DNA from 3 places in the Cutibacterium acnes genome. Region 1 is predicted to be linked to each of the others. Evidence: riboswitches for the same ligand, from Rfam matches in the RefSeq annotation. Region 1 holds a riboswitch; each other region holds the start of a gene.

Region 1 (4,324 bases):
TCTACTCCGCAGACCTCGTTCCCGGCACCGTCACTCTCGTCGGAGGTGGCCCTGGTGATCCCGGATTGCTGACCGTCGCGGGATTTGAGGCGGTTCGCCAGGCCGACGTCATACTTTACGACCGGCTCGCTCCAACCGCCATCATGGATGAGAATCCCCAGGCCGAGAGGATCCCGGTCGGTAAGGTGCCGCGCGGGCCTTACGTCCCCCAGGAGCGCACCAACGAACTGCTTATCGAGCACGCCAAAGCTGGGCGTAAGGTGGTGCGCCTCAAAGGCGGCGATTCCTTCGTTTTTGGTCGCGGTGGCGAGGAGTGGCAGGCCTGCGCTGCTGCTGGCGTTCCGGTGCGCATCATCCCCGGCGTCACTTCATGCGTAGCCGGTCCCGAGCTCATGGGGGTTCCGCTGACACATCGTCATATGGTGCAGGGATTTACCGTCGTTTCGGGTCACGTCGCCCCTGGCGATACTCGGTCCGAATTGGACTGGGCCCAGATCGCCAAGACAGGCACTACCCTGGTGATTCTCATGGGAGTGGCCCACATTGGCGACATCGCTACCCGCCTCATGGACGGCGGGTTGGCCGGCGACACACCGGTCGCCATTATTGCTGATGCCTCACTGCCCACCCAGCGTTCTCTGACGACGACCCTCGAGAAGGCAGCCGAAGACATGGCGGAAGCCGAGATCAACCCGCCGGCCATCACCGTCGTCGGCGATGTCGCCGGGCTTGACCTCGACGGGACCCAGGCCCACGTCCCGTCTGATCACTGAAATAGTGCTCCGTGAGGGATTACTGCTCAATCACGGTGGCGATGTGGTTTCCTGTCCACTGCACTGCGTCGTCAACGGTACTGAGCTCATCCCCCCAGCCGGGCGCCGGACCACGTGAGACCATGACGACCTGGACGTCGGTTTCGGCCGCCAACCTGAGTTTAGGGTCGAGACCGGTGCCTCCGGAATCCTTGGAGACGAGGGTAGCCACACCCTGCGAGAAAATCTCTCGCTCGCGGTCGAGGGTGAACGGACCACGCTCCCGCAGTACCTTCCAGCCTGCGGGAAGCTCCTCCTCGGGGGCATCGACGCAGCGCACGATCACCCGACGTGGGCCGAGTCTCAGGTAGTGGCTGACGGGTTGGCGTCCCACTGTCAGCAGGATGACGTCGGGTAAGTCAGCTAAGACTTGAGTAGCACCGTCGTGGTCGTCAACCCAGTGCCAGGTCGCTGCCTCAGGTTGGGTACGCCAGCTTGGTGGTGCCAGCCGTGCCAGCGGAAGGTTGAGGTCGCGGCATGCTTGAGCGGCGTGGCCGTGCATAGCTGCTGCGAAGGGGTGGGAGGCATCCACCATGACCTTGACTTCGTTGTCAGTCAGGAATTCTTTGAGACCGTCGATGCCGCCGAAACCACCCACCCGAGTCGGGCCAGGAACTGGCCGGGGGGACTTCGTGCGCCCCGCTAACGAGCTGCACAGGTCTACCCCCTCATCGATCAATCGGGTGGCTAACTGCCGGGCCTTCGTCGTACCGCCGAGAATGAGGACGTCCATGAGTCCATCAAACCAGCCTGTGGAACAATGAGCCTCAATCGCGGTGGAACACCGGTGTGAATCCGGGACGGTCCCGCCACTGTGACGCCTCTTGGGCGAAGTCAGACCAGAACCGCGCTCACTCACCCCGACCGGGGTGGGACCACTGCGGCGCACGCGCGCGGCGCCCAGGCCTGCGAGGACACAGGCCCGGGGGATGCGGCGGCGTCCCCGACGATGGAGCATGATGGCCCGCCTGCCCGAATCCCTATCCGCCGAAAGCTTGCTTGCACGCACGGTGCGAGGCATCCGAGGAGCTGATGCGAAAGCCTTGGAGGCGGCCCGAGCCCGTCAGCAGTTACTTACCAAACCCGAGGGGTCGCTAGGGCTGTTGGAGGATCTGTCGATTCGATTGGCCGGAATGTACGGGCAGGTGCCAGTGACGGTGCCGAGCCATCCGGTTGTCGGGTTGTTTGCCGGTGATCACGGGGTATGGGCGCAAGGTGTTTCCCCTGATCCTCAGGAGATCACCACCCAGCAGATGATCAATATGGCGGCTGGTGGGGCGGCGATCAGCGTGTTGTCGCGCCAGATGGGTGCACAGCTGTGGATCACTGACGTCGGAGCCCGCCACGAGGTCGACGCCCCGATTCGGCAGCGGTGTGTGCGTCGTGGCACTGACGACATCTCCCAAGGCCCGGCGATGAGCCTTGACGAGGCTGTCGAGGCCCTTGAGGTCGGTATTGAGACTGGGGTGGCGGCCGTCGAGCAGGGGGCTGACATCCTTATCACCGGAGAGATGGGAATCGCTAACACCACCCCGGCGTCGGCCCTCATCAGCGTCTTCACCGGGTTGCCGCCCGCTGAGGTGACCGGGAGGGGAGCTGGGTCGGATGATCGTCGTCACCAGCACAAGATCGGAGTCGTCGCTCGCGCCTTGCAGGTTAATCGACCCGAGGCCAAACATCCGATTGAGGCCTTGGCGAAGGTGGGAGGTTTTGAGCACGCCGCCATGGCCGGTTTTATTCTGGCTGCAGCGTCGTCACGGATCCCCGTGCTCATTGACGGTGTTATCGCTTGTTCTGCCGCCCTGACGGCCACCGCGATCTGTCCTGAAGCGCGAGATTTCATCATCACGAGTCACGCCGGTGCCGAGCCAGGAATCACGGCGTCGACCTCTGCCCTGGGCCTGCCCGCTCTGTTGGACCTTGGTATGAGGCTAGGAGAGGGGTCCGGGGCTATCCTGACTCTACCGATCGTGCAGGCAAGCGCTCACATCCTTAACGAGATGGCCACCTTTGAGGACGCTGAGGTCATCGACATCAAAGTGAGCGGGGAAACCGAGATTCCCGATACCGTCCAGACGAGTGTTCCTCCTTGTCGGATGCTTGTCATTGGGGGTGCCCGCTCGGGAAAATCGACCTTTGCCGAGTCGAGGCTGCCTCGCGATTCCCGTGTCACCTATGTTGCGACCTCCCAGCGCAACCCTGGCGACGCGGAGTGGGAGGAGCGAATCCGCCTGCACCAAGCTCGGCGCCCGGCCACGTGGCAGACTGTCGAGACCACCGACATCGCTTCAGTGCTGCTGGCCGACGACGACTCCCCGGTGCTGGTGGATTGCCTTGGGGTGTGGATCACTCGGATTCTTGACGAGGTTGGCGCCTGGGCTGCCGCTCCTGGTGACGAAGCCTGGCAGAACGATCTAAGACGCCACGTTAATGACTTGGCCAGCGCCATCCGTGGTACCCGACGTGACGTCATTTTTGTCTCTAACGAGGTGGGGATGGGGGTCGTGCCCGACACCCCGGCTGGACGGCTCTTCCGCGACGAGTTGGGGCGACTCAACGCCGCCGTCGGGGAAGCATGCGACGAGGTGTGGATGTGTGTGGCCGGAATCCCCAAGAGGTGGGCATGACGGACGAGCAGCATCCGGATCTTGGGAGACTCGGGCCACTGCGTGGAGTTGCTGAGGCTTTGTCTCTCTTTACGATCTTGCCCGGGCCATATCTGAACGACATTGACCGTCCACTAGCCCGTCGTGCCATTACCGCCTTCCCGTGGCTGGGTCTGTGTCTGGGCGTGGTGGCGGGAGGGATCGTCGCCCTGGTCCTGGGACTGGGGGCCGGGCCGTGGCTTGCCGGAGTGCTAGCGCTGGGCTGGCTTGCCGGCGCAACGGGCGGCTTCCATCTCGACGGGGTCGCTGACACCGCAGATGGTTTGGGATCCCGGGCGGCGCCGGAGAAGGCTCTCATGATCATGAAGAAGTCCGATATCGGGCCGATGGGTGTCATGAGTATCGTGCTGGTGCTACTTGTTGACGCGGCCGCTGTGGTGAGTCTGGCTGGGACAGCTGGCTCGGGGGCATGGTGGCGCGTGGCGATTCTGGTGGGACTTGGCCCTGCGCTGGCTCGTGCGGCGATCCTTCTCGCGACGATGACCGAAGTGCCGTGTGCCCGTCCGGGCGGGTTCGGGTCTTTAGTTGCGGGAGTGACGACGCCGAGGTCTGCGGCGATCAACCTCACGGTGTTGGGATGCGTGTGTGCCTTAGCCGGATTGGTGGCTGGAGGCTGGATGTGGTGCTTGGTAACGGTCAGCTGTGCCGCGCTGACCTTGCTTATCGCGCGAGGATGGATTCATCACCTAGTGCGACGCCTATCCGGGATGACGGGTGACACATTTGGAAGCATTAATGAGGTGACGCAGATGACGTTTTGGGTCCTGACGGCGTTGACCGTGGCGGTGGTGTCATGATCGATGATCTTGGTGTGAAGGCTTCGGTAGCGAGACCTGTCCAGCGGGT
Region 2 (4,324 bases), 720 kb from region 1:
TAATTTGGGTCGCCTGTAGCCATAGTCTGCTGATTGTCCTGGTGATCGCGTATCTCATTGGCGGACCAGATCGTGTCGCCAGCATGGTGACGGGTATTCGAGAAAGTCACGCGGTGGCAGTCCGCCGCGGTATCTCAGCTCTTCTGGCAGCCTTCGGTATTCTTCTGCTGGCCGATGTCATTGGCGTTGTGGCCACGGGGCAGTGGTTCTTCGAGATTTAACCCGTTTAGTGCCAACGGCGGCGACGCTGACGACGTCGACCGGCACGTCCCAAGAGCCAGCCCGCCCCTAGCCCAGCAACACCTGCACCCACAGCCACGCCGATCTGAAGCGGTCCCCAGTCGCGAGTCGTCACCGCCACCGTCGACCCGTGAGGCAGGGGAGTCCCCTTTGCCTCGGCGGCACCGATGGCGTTAGTACGCTGAGCAATGCGGTCCAACGCCCCTTCCATGACTGTGCGGGTGTAGCCCATGTGAATCGGACGGCCTTGATTGAGTTCGTCCTGCCAAGTCGACTGCAAGGTGAGGATGCGTGTGAGGGCCGGTGCGGTATCGCAGACCGGATCACCCTTCATGCACACCGAATACGTTTCCGGGTATGCCTCCGCTGGAATTGCAGCTCCGGCCTTCGACATGTCGGCATCGAGGGCTTTCTGGTTGATGGAGTTTTGGCTCAGACTAAGCGTGGCTTCGATGATGGCCCGCATCTGGGCGTCACGATTAGCGCCCGGGGTGGCATTCGCGCGCTCACGTAGGTAGTAGAGGATGGCGGCCATACCAATTGCTGACTGGTCGGCGTCTCCACTGACCTCCTGGACGTTCTGGCCGGGGTAATGGTCGGGGTTTCCGACCAGGATGGCACCTGCTAGACGCTGTGGGGTGTCGGTCTGAGCAAGGGCCTGCGTGATGGCTTGTGACCCCTGGGAAAAACCAGCGAGAACCACCCATTCCTTAGGGCACTGCTTTTTCTCGGTATTAAGCAAGGCGATGAGTTTTTTGGCTCCCAGAGCTGCTGAATCGAAATATTCGGTTGATGGCATCGTGGAGTCGAAGAGCAGAGAGCTCATCGGGGTGTTCTGCAAGGTGTGGGGGTCAGCGGCCGGGTAGTTCAGGTACACCTGACGAACGGTCCCCTTGCCTCGCCACTTTTGCGCTAGGGCGTCACGGATTGACGTAATCGTGTCGCCGTACGGCGGGGTCTCCCCCGACCCTCGCACGCCTACAAACATGACCGAAGCACAGTCCATTCTCGCGGCCATGTCGGAGGACACCGGGGTCGAATCCCAGCCCATACCCGCTCCCGGGCCCCCGTCAACCGATGGCCGTGAGGTCGGGGTCTCACTGACGTACGCGGTACTGGTGGTCGTCGGAGTAGGGCTTGGCGGTGCGGCGCTGGCAGAAAGGGGCACCGAAACCAGGCCGAAAAGGACAAGGACGATGAGAAGTGCCTGCCGAACCTTCACGATGTCAGTCAAGCAGGTGCCGCGGACACCCGCGACACCTGCCTCATCGGTACAGGATGGCTCAGGACTGCTGGAAGGTTCCGGTGATTGACGCCGAGTCCAACTCGGTGGTGTGGATGGCGAAGCGCACTTGGACGTTTGCCGCCTCGTCGGGGATGTCGAGGTGTTCAGTCGGCATGGCATGGACAGTGTGGATGTAACGGTGAGCGGGGCCGGGAGGCGGACAGGCGCCGGAGTAGCCCTCCTCCTGGTAATCGTTGGTCCACTCCCGTCCCCCAGCGGGCAGCGGGCCGCCCTCGCCAAGAGAGGTGACGTCGGCCGGGATATCGGCGAGAATCCAGTGCCAGAAACCTGATCCGGTGGGGGCGTCAGGGTCGTAGATGGTGATGGCGTACGACTTGGTGCCCTCTGGGCCGGGTGTCCAACTGAGCTGGGGGCTGATGTTCTTGCCGCCCGCGTCGGCGTGGGCGTAGGCCAGTTCGATTGGCTGACCCTCGGTGATGGATGTGCTGGTGATCTTCATGGGAGTGTCCTTTCCCTGAGCGTGTGTCCATCATGCCAGCCGCCGCTACAAGGATGGAAAACCGGTTTGTAAGGCCAGACTCTGCGCTGTTTCGTGGCAACTCGGGGGGTCGCGTGCAGGTGTGCCACCAATGCGTATACCCTTTATCTTGTGCTGGTTCCCATCGTCAGGCACCAGATGTAGGGGATAACCCTTCGTGTGGCGGTGATGGGAGGCAAGAGGGAATCCGGTGGGAAACCGGAACTGCCCCGCAGCGGTAACAGGGAACGACGGCGACATCACGCACTGGCCAGCTGGCTGGGAAGCGTCGCTCGGTAGGAACCCGTCTAACGACGGAGGGCCCTGAAGTCCGAATACCTGCCAGTACCCGGGTCAACGACCCGGTACGACAACGGGCGCGCGGGACGACCCGGGGCTATCCATGCTCCACCTGTGCGCTGCTTCGAGGAGTGAGCATGTCGACGATCGTTCAACCAGACGACCAGACCATTAGTCAGCAACGCGCAGTACCGACGTCCATTCGCAAACGTGACGGCAGGGTGATCCGCTTCGACTCGACGAAGATCGTCGAGGCTGTCCGTAAGGCTTTCGTGGCATGCGGGATGGGTACCTCCGAGTTGCATGCATCTGAGGTTGCCTTGGAGGTCATGTCTCGGCTGAGCGAGATGGGCGAGGAGACCCCGGACGTTGAGACCATCCAGGATCTCGTCGAGAAGACGCTCATGGACCAGGGGCATGACGACGTCGCCAAGGCATACATCCTGTACCGACAGCGCCGCACCGTCGCCCGTGACCAGCAGTCAGCATTGATGCGCACCCTGCGCGAGATCACTTTCGCGTCCGCAGAGGAGGCTGATGCCAAGCGGGAGAACGCCAACGTTGACGGCAACTCCGCTATGGGGTCGATGCTGCGCTATGGCACCGAGTCAGCCAAACAGTTCAACTTGCTGGAGGTACTCGACCCTGCCCACGCCGCCGCCCACCGTGACGGTGACATCCATATCCACGACCTCGATTTTCTTACTCTGACAACTACCTGCTGCCAGATTAACCTCACCGACTTGTTCGAGCACGGGTTCTCCACCGGCCACGGTGTGCTGCGTGCCCCGCAGTCCATCGGGTCATACGCAGCCTTGGCTTGCATTGCCATCCAGTCCAACCAGAATGACCAGCACGGTGGTCAGGCCGTGCCAAATTTTGATCGTGACATGGCACCGGGTGTCGCCAAGACCTTTAGGCGCGCCGCCCAGACCGGTCTGGCACGAATCTTTGAGGTTCTTGGGGGCGACGAGGACAAGGTTGACGAGGTGCGGGAAGCGGCCTCGGAATGGACGTTGGAACCTGACGAGACTGGTCTTGCTGCCGAGCGCGAGCAGGTCGGGCGGCTGTTTGCTGGACTCGTCCGCGACACTGATCGCCTTGCCGAGCGGATTCGTCGTCAGGCCCTCGAAGAGACCCGACGCCAGACCTACCAGGCGATGGAGGCCCTCATCGCCAACCTCAACACCATGAACTCGCGGGCCGGAGCGCAGACGCCATTCTCGTCGATCAACTACGGTACCGACACACGCCCGGAGGCGCGGATGGTAATGCGCTGCCTGTTGGAGGCCACCGAGGCGGGGCTGGGTGGCGGGGAGACCGCGATCTTCCCGATCCAGATCTTCCGGGTACAGAAAGGGGTCAACCTCAACCCGGGCGATCCCAACTACGACCTGTTCCGGCTGGCGTGCCGGGTGAGCGCCAAGCGGCTGTTCCCGAACTTCTCCTTCCAGGATGCCCCCTTCAACGCCGAGTTCTACCGGCCTGGCCACCCCGAGACGGAAATCGCGTACATGGGTTGCCGCACTCGGGTGATGTCGAACGTGCATGACCCGTCCCGGGCCCAGACCTGGGGACGTGGAAACCTGTCGTTCACGTCGATCAACCTGCCCAGATTGGCCATCGAAGCCCATCACGACGTCGATGCCTTCTTCGCTTCGTACGACCGGATGATTGATCTGGTCATTGACCAGCTCCTCGACCGTCTCAAGATCCAATCTCACAAGCTGGTGCGCAATTTTCCCTTCCTCATGGGCCAAGGGGTATGGATCGACTCTGAGGAGCTGCGTGCCGATGACTCCGTCGCCGAGGTGCTGAAACACGGGACTCTTTCGGTGGGGTTCATCGGGCTTGCCGAGACGCTTACGGCGTTGATCGGAGTCCACCACGGTGAGTCGGAAGAAGCGCAACAGCTTGGCCTGCGGATCGTTGGTCACCTGCGGGAACGTATGGACGAGGCTGCCGAGCGCACCGGCCTGAACTTCTCGGCCCTGGCCACCCCGGCTGAGGGACTGTCGGGG
Region 3 (4,324 bases), 740 kb from region 1:
CCAACTGGTCCCAATCCAGACGACGCTTGCCACGCGGGCCGGCGAGGTGCGCCGCCAAGTTCACCGAGGCGAGGTTGCACACCGCGGTGTGGTCGCGGTCCTGTGGCAGGCAGATTTCGGTGCATAGGTTTGACGAGTGGATCGTCCCGGTATTGCTGTTCAACGCGCGAGTATTGATGCTATCTTTCCACGTCAGCCATGGGTGCGACGTCGTCTGTAGGCTCACCAAGATGGCTCGGAATTGCTCGCGGGCAGTAGTGCGCCGAAAGCGCTTGATCTTGCCAGCTTCCGCCTGCTCGACATACTGGGCGTAACGCTTGGAGAAGTCCGATCCGGTAAGCTCGGTGAGATCCTGGGTTTCGGCGGGATCGAAGAGGTACCAGTCCTCGTCTTTGGCGACACGCTTCATGAACTCGTCGGAGATCCACACCGCAGTGTCGGCGGTGCGGGTGCGTCGGTACGGGTCACCGGAGTTCTGCCGCAGGTCGAGGAACTGCGGGAAGTCCATGTGCCAGTTCTCCAGGTAGAAGCACAAGGCGCCGAGCTTCTTGCCTCCCCGAGAGACCGCACGCAGTGTGGAGTCAAAGGTGTGTATGAAGGGGATCGGCCCAGTTGATGCAGTGTTATCTGAGCGGATCGGGGATCCCTCGCAGCGAAGATCCGACATCGACAACCCAATGCCGCCGGTGCCCTTGGTGATCCACATGACGTCGCGGATCGTCTGGGCGATGTGCTCCAGATTGTCCTCAGTGCGCATGACGAAGCAGTTAGATAGCTGAGCCGATGGCGTCCCCGCATTGACAAGGGTGGATCCAGCGGCCAGGTGGCGCAGGTTGCTCATGGAGTCGTAAAGGGCCAGCGCCGAGGAAGTGGGATCGTCCTCAGTGAGGCTCAGCCCCATCGCGACGCGCATCCAGAAGTACTGCGGTACCTCCAAAGCCTGCTTATCGGGAGTGCGCAAGAGATAACGGTTGATCATGGTGCGCACGCCCATGAACCCGATGAGGTCGTCACGAGTGGGGTCGAGGGCAGCTGCAAGCGTCTCGAGGTCGAAATCTCGTCCCAGACGCTCGTCAAGGTGACCATCGGCGACAAGCTTGGCGATCGTGCGCGGGAAATAGTTGCGGTGCAGATCCTGCACCCTCTCGGGGTCGACGTCACCTAGATCGTCATGGGTGTCGCCAAAGACCTCTTTGTAGAGCTTCTTGACGGCGATCCGGCTGGCGATAGTGTCAAAGGCTGGATCGTCCTTAGCGTTGCCTAGGGCCACCTGAATGACGGCTTCGTCGAGGGCGTCGGTGGTCATCCCGTCAAAGAGGGTGATCTCCACCTCTGCCTGCAGCAGGGTTGCCCGGGCGACGGCGTCGTCAAGGCCGCGGGCCGAGTCCATGATCGAGGCAGCGACTTCGTTACCGTCGTAGGGGGCTAAAGACCCGTCACGCTTGCGGACGCGGATGGTCGAAATGGGGTCGGCGCTCATTGCAATTCCTCCGTGCGATGCCGTGGGCACGCGACCGGGCGGAATGCGGCAGGGACAGTGGTCCCCCTGAACGCTGCGATACTTCCCGCGAGATCGCGAACCGGGCCCCGCGGTTGCGGGACCACACCTGGCAGGTCTTCGGGCTCATGAGCTCGTCCTGATCGGACTCCTACTAGCCGTCGCTTCCCATGCCAAAGCACAGTGCGTCATGACGGCGGTCGTTCTCATATACCGCTGCGGGGCAGCTCCGGATTCACACCGGATTCCCTCTTGGCCCGTGCGAACACGGGAACCACGTGCATTCGTCACTATATGAAGGGCGAGCAAGGGGAGTCAACGGAGGATATTCCCGGGCCTCGCCGTCGGCAGTTTGGCTTCGTAGCATCGTGTTCGACCGCCTGAAACGTTGGAGAAATCACCGCGTACCGGGGCGAGTAACTGCCGCTTTGTTAGTCGTGCCCACCCTTCGTCGGCGCATCCAGGTGTGACGCAGTCCGTGTGGTCAGCCCGAAGAGGATCGTAAGTAAGGTGACCGCGGACAGCGCCGTCACATACCCGATGAAGGCGGGGATCGCGTCACCCTGTTTCGCCCACACGTAAATGAGTGGAGCCGTGCCGCCGAACAGGGAATTCGCGAAACCATGGGCCATCCCAACACCCAGCGCCCTGACATCGGTTGGGAAAAGGTCGGACTTCACAACTGTGGAGATCGAGGTATATCCGGTAAGGAAGATATAGCCCATGAGCAGCATGAGGAATGCAGTTACGGGCTTGCGGGCATGCGACAGACAGGTCACGAGAACCCAGGTATAAACGACTCCACCGGCGGCAAAGAAGAGCAACACCGGTTTGCGTCCGATCCGGTCACCGATGAGGCCTCCCAGCGGTTGCCCGAGCATGAGGATGAATAGGGCGATGAGGTTGACCGCGGTTGCCGCCATCGGAGTGCTGCTGAAAGTCGAATGGACGATATTCGGTGCATTGACGGTGTAGACGTAGAAGCACAGGGTACCGCCGCTGGCGATGGTAAAAGCCAGGAGGAAGTTACCGAGATGGTTTCCAAAGAGCTCTTTCAGACTTCCTGACGAGCTGTCCTCACCCGACCGCACGGATTTAAGATGTTCGGTACTCAGCGATTTATCCATCGTCTTCTGCATGAAGAAAACGATGAGCGCTGCGACGCCACCGATGAAGAATGGGATGCGCCATCCCCAGGCATGGATCGTGGCCTCACTCATGAGGGAGGACAGCAGGAGTAGGACGGCCTGGGCTGTCACTAAACCACCCACGAGGGTGAAGTACTGGAACGAGGAGAAGAAACCGCGGTGTCCCTTGGTGGAGGCTTCTGACATGTAGGTGGCCGAGGTGCCGTACTCACCTCCTGTGGCGAATCCTTGCACGATACGACAGATGAGCAACAGGATCGGGGCCCCCACTCCGATGGTGCCTCGGGTGGGCAACACGGAGATGACGAGGGAGCCGACGGCCATGATTGTCACTGCCATGATGAGGGCGGACCGACGTCCGTGACGGTCGGCCCAGCGACCGAAGAACCACGATCCGAACGGCCTCATGATGAAGGTCGCCCAGAAAATCGCGTAGATGTAGATGCTCTTGTGCGGGTCGTCAGGCGAGAAGAACTGGTCCTCGAAATAGGCTGCGAACGTCGTGTACGTGTACACGTCGAACTACTCGACGAGGTTGCCCATCGACCCCTTGACGGTGTTCCATACTGCGCGGTACACGTCCGATTCGCTGCGTACTGATGCTGACCTGGTGCTCTGTGCGTCTGACATCTCGTCCCCCGGCATTGGCGGGACCGCATCAACTCGTCGGGCGTGGCGATTGCGGTAGGTCCCGACGGACACGGCCAATCGGCGTGGAGTCGTCATCGACATCGCCGATTCGAGCACTGTACGTGTGCCTGGGGTCACGTGACGAACTAATTCTCAGCCACGCGCGGCCGACCGTGGTGGTGAAACCGACTGTCACCGCCAGGCGCCGCGGAATCGCGCCGGGTGCCACGGGGCCTCCTCGTTGGGGACGCCAAGTTCGTGGGCGGCGCGCAGTGGCCAGTTGGTGTCACGCAGGGCTGCCCGGCCAACCATGACGGCGTCGGCACACCCCTTGTTGAGTAGATCCTCGGCTAATTCGCCGGTCCAGATCATCCCGACCGTGGCGGTGGGAACATCCGCCTCGGCGCGCACCCGAGCCGCTAAATCGGCCTGGTATCCCGGGGCTACCGGGATGGGGGCTGACGAATTACCACCTGAGGAGGCATCCACAAGGTCGACGCCAGCCAAGGCGAATCGACGCGACAGCTCGATCGAGTCCTCGACTGACCAGCCATCGTCACGCCAGTCAGTGACCGAGAGGCGGGCCAGCAGAGGCATGTCGTCGGGAATAGCCCCACGCACCGCGTCAGCGACCGCCAACGGCAGACGGACTCGTCCGTCATAATCGCTTCCCCAACCGTCAGTGCGGGTGTTGGACAGCGGCGAATAAAACTGATGTAGCAAGTAGCCGTGGGCGCTATGAATCTCGACAGCGTCGAATCCGGCTACCACGGCACGCGATGCCGCAGTCCGGAAGTCGTCAATAATCTTCGAGATGCCGTCCTCGTTAAGGGCGGTGACGGGCGACCCGGCGTACTGCTTGCCATCGGCGGGTGCGGCAGTTGGACCGACAGGAATCCAGCCGCCCTTTTCGGGAGGAACCACCCCGCCATGGAAACCCGGCCACCATTTCTCTGTGGAGGCTTTCCGGCCGGCGTGGCCCAACTGGACAGCAATCGTGCCGCCAAGCTCGTGGACAGCGTCAGTGATGGTGCGCCACGCTGCCACC

Evidence for each region. Region 1 has a riboswitch for cobalamin ahead of cobT (nicotinate-nucleotide--dimethylbenzimidazole phosphoribosyltransferase). Riboswitches for the same ligand answer to the same signal wherever they lie in the genome.
Region 2: linked by a shared signal. The riboswitch ahead of CPA42_RS11305 (anaerobic ribonucleoside triphosphate reductase) and the one ahead of cobT (nicotinate-nucleotide--dimethylbenzimidazole phosphoribosyltransferase) in region 1 are both predicted to bind cobalamin.
Region 3: linked by a shared signal. The riboswitch ahead of CPA42_RS11215 (ribonucleoside-diphosphate reductase subunit alpha) and the one ahead of cobT (nicotinate-nucleotide--dimethylbenzimidazole phosphoribosyltransferase) in region 1 are both predicted to bind cobalamin.

Annotation. Positions count from the first base shown of each region.
Region 1 is NZ_CP023676.1:475,138-479,461, forward strand. Features, by position in the region: gene cobA (uroporphyrinogen-III C-methyltransferase) at 1-773, shown strand, start outside; gene CPA42_RS02360 (cobalt-precorrin-6A reductase) at 793-1,545, opposite strand; adenosylcobalamin (AdoCbl) riboswitch at 1,572-1,687, shown strand; gene cobT (nicotinate-nucleotide--dimethylbenzimidazole phosphoribosyltransferase) at 1,769-3,439, shown strand; gene CPA42_RS02370 (adenosylcobinamide-GDP ribazoletransferase) at 3,436-4,275, shown strand; gene CPA42_RS02375 (helical backbone metal receptor) at 4,272-4,324, shown strand, end outside.
Region 2 is NZ_CP023676.1:2,249,946-2,254,269, reverse strand. Features, by position in the region: gene CPA42_RS11320 (membrane protein) at 1-221, shown strand, start outside; gene CPA42_RS11315 (cutinase family protein) at 227-1,291, opposite strand; gene CPA42_RS11310 (YbhB/YbcL family Raf kinase inhibitor-like protein) at 1,524-1,985, opposite strand; cobalamin riboswitch at 2,171-2,364, shown strand; gene CPA42_RS11305 (anaerobic ribonucleoside triphosphate reductase) at 2,441-4,324, shown strand, end outside.
Region 3 is NZ_CP023676.1:2,226,295-2,230,618, reverse strand. Features, by position in the region: gene CPA42_RS11215 (ribonucleoside-diphosphate reductase subunit alpha) at 1-1,480, opposite strand, end outside; cobalamin riboswitch at 1,593-1,792, opposite strand; gene CPA42_RS11210 (MFS transporter) at 1,930-3,162, opposite strand; gene CPA42_RS11205 (hypothetical protein) at 3,169-3,393, opposite strand; gene CPA42_RS11200 (NADH:flavin oxidoreductase/NADH oxidase) at 3,469-4,324, opposite strand, start outside.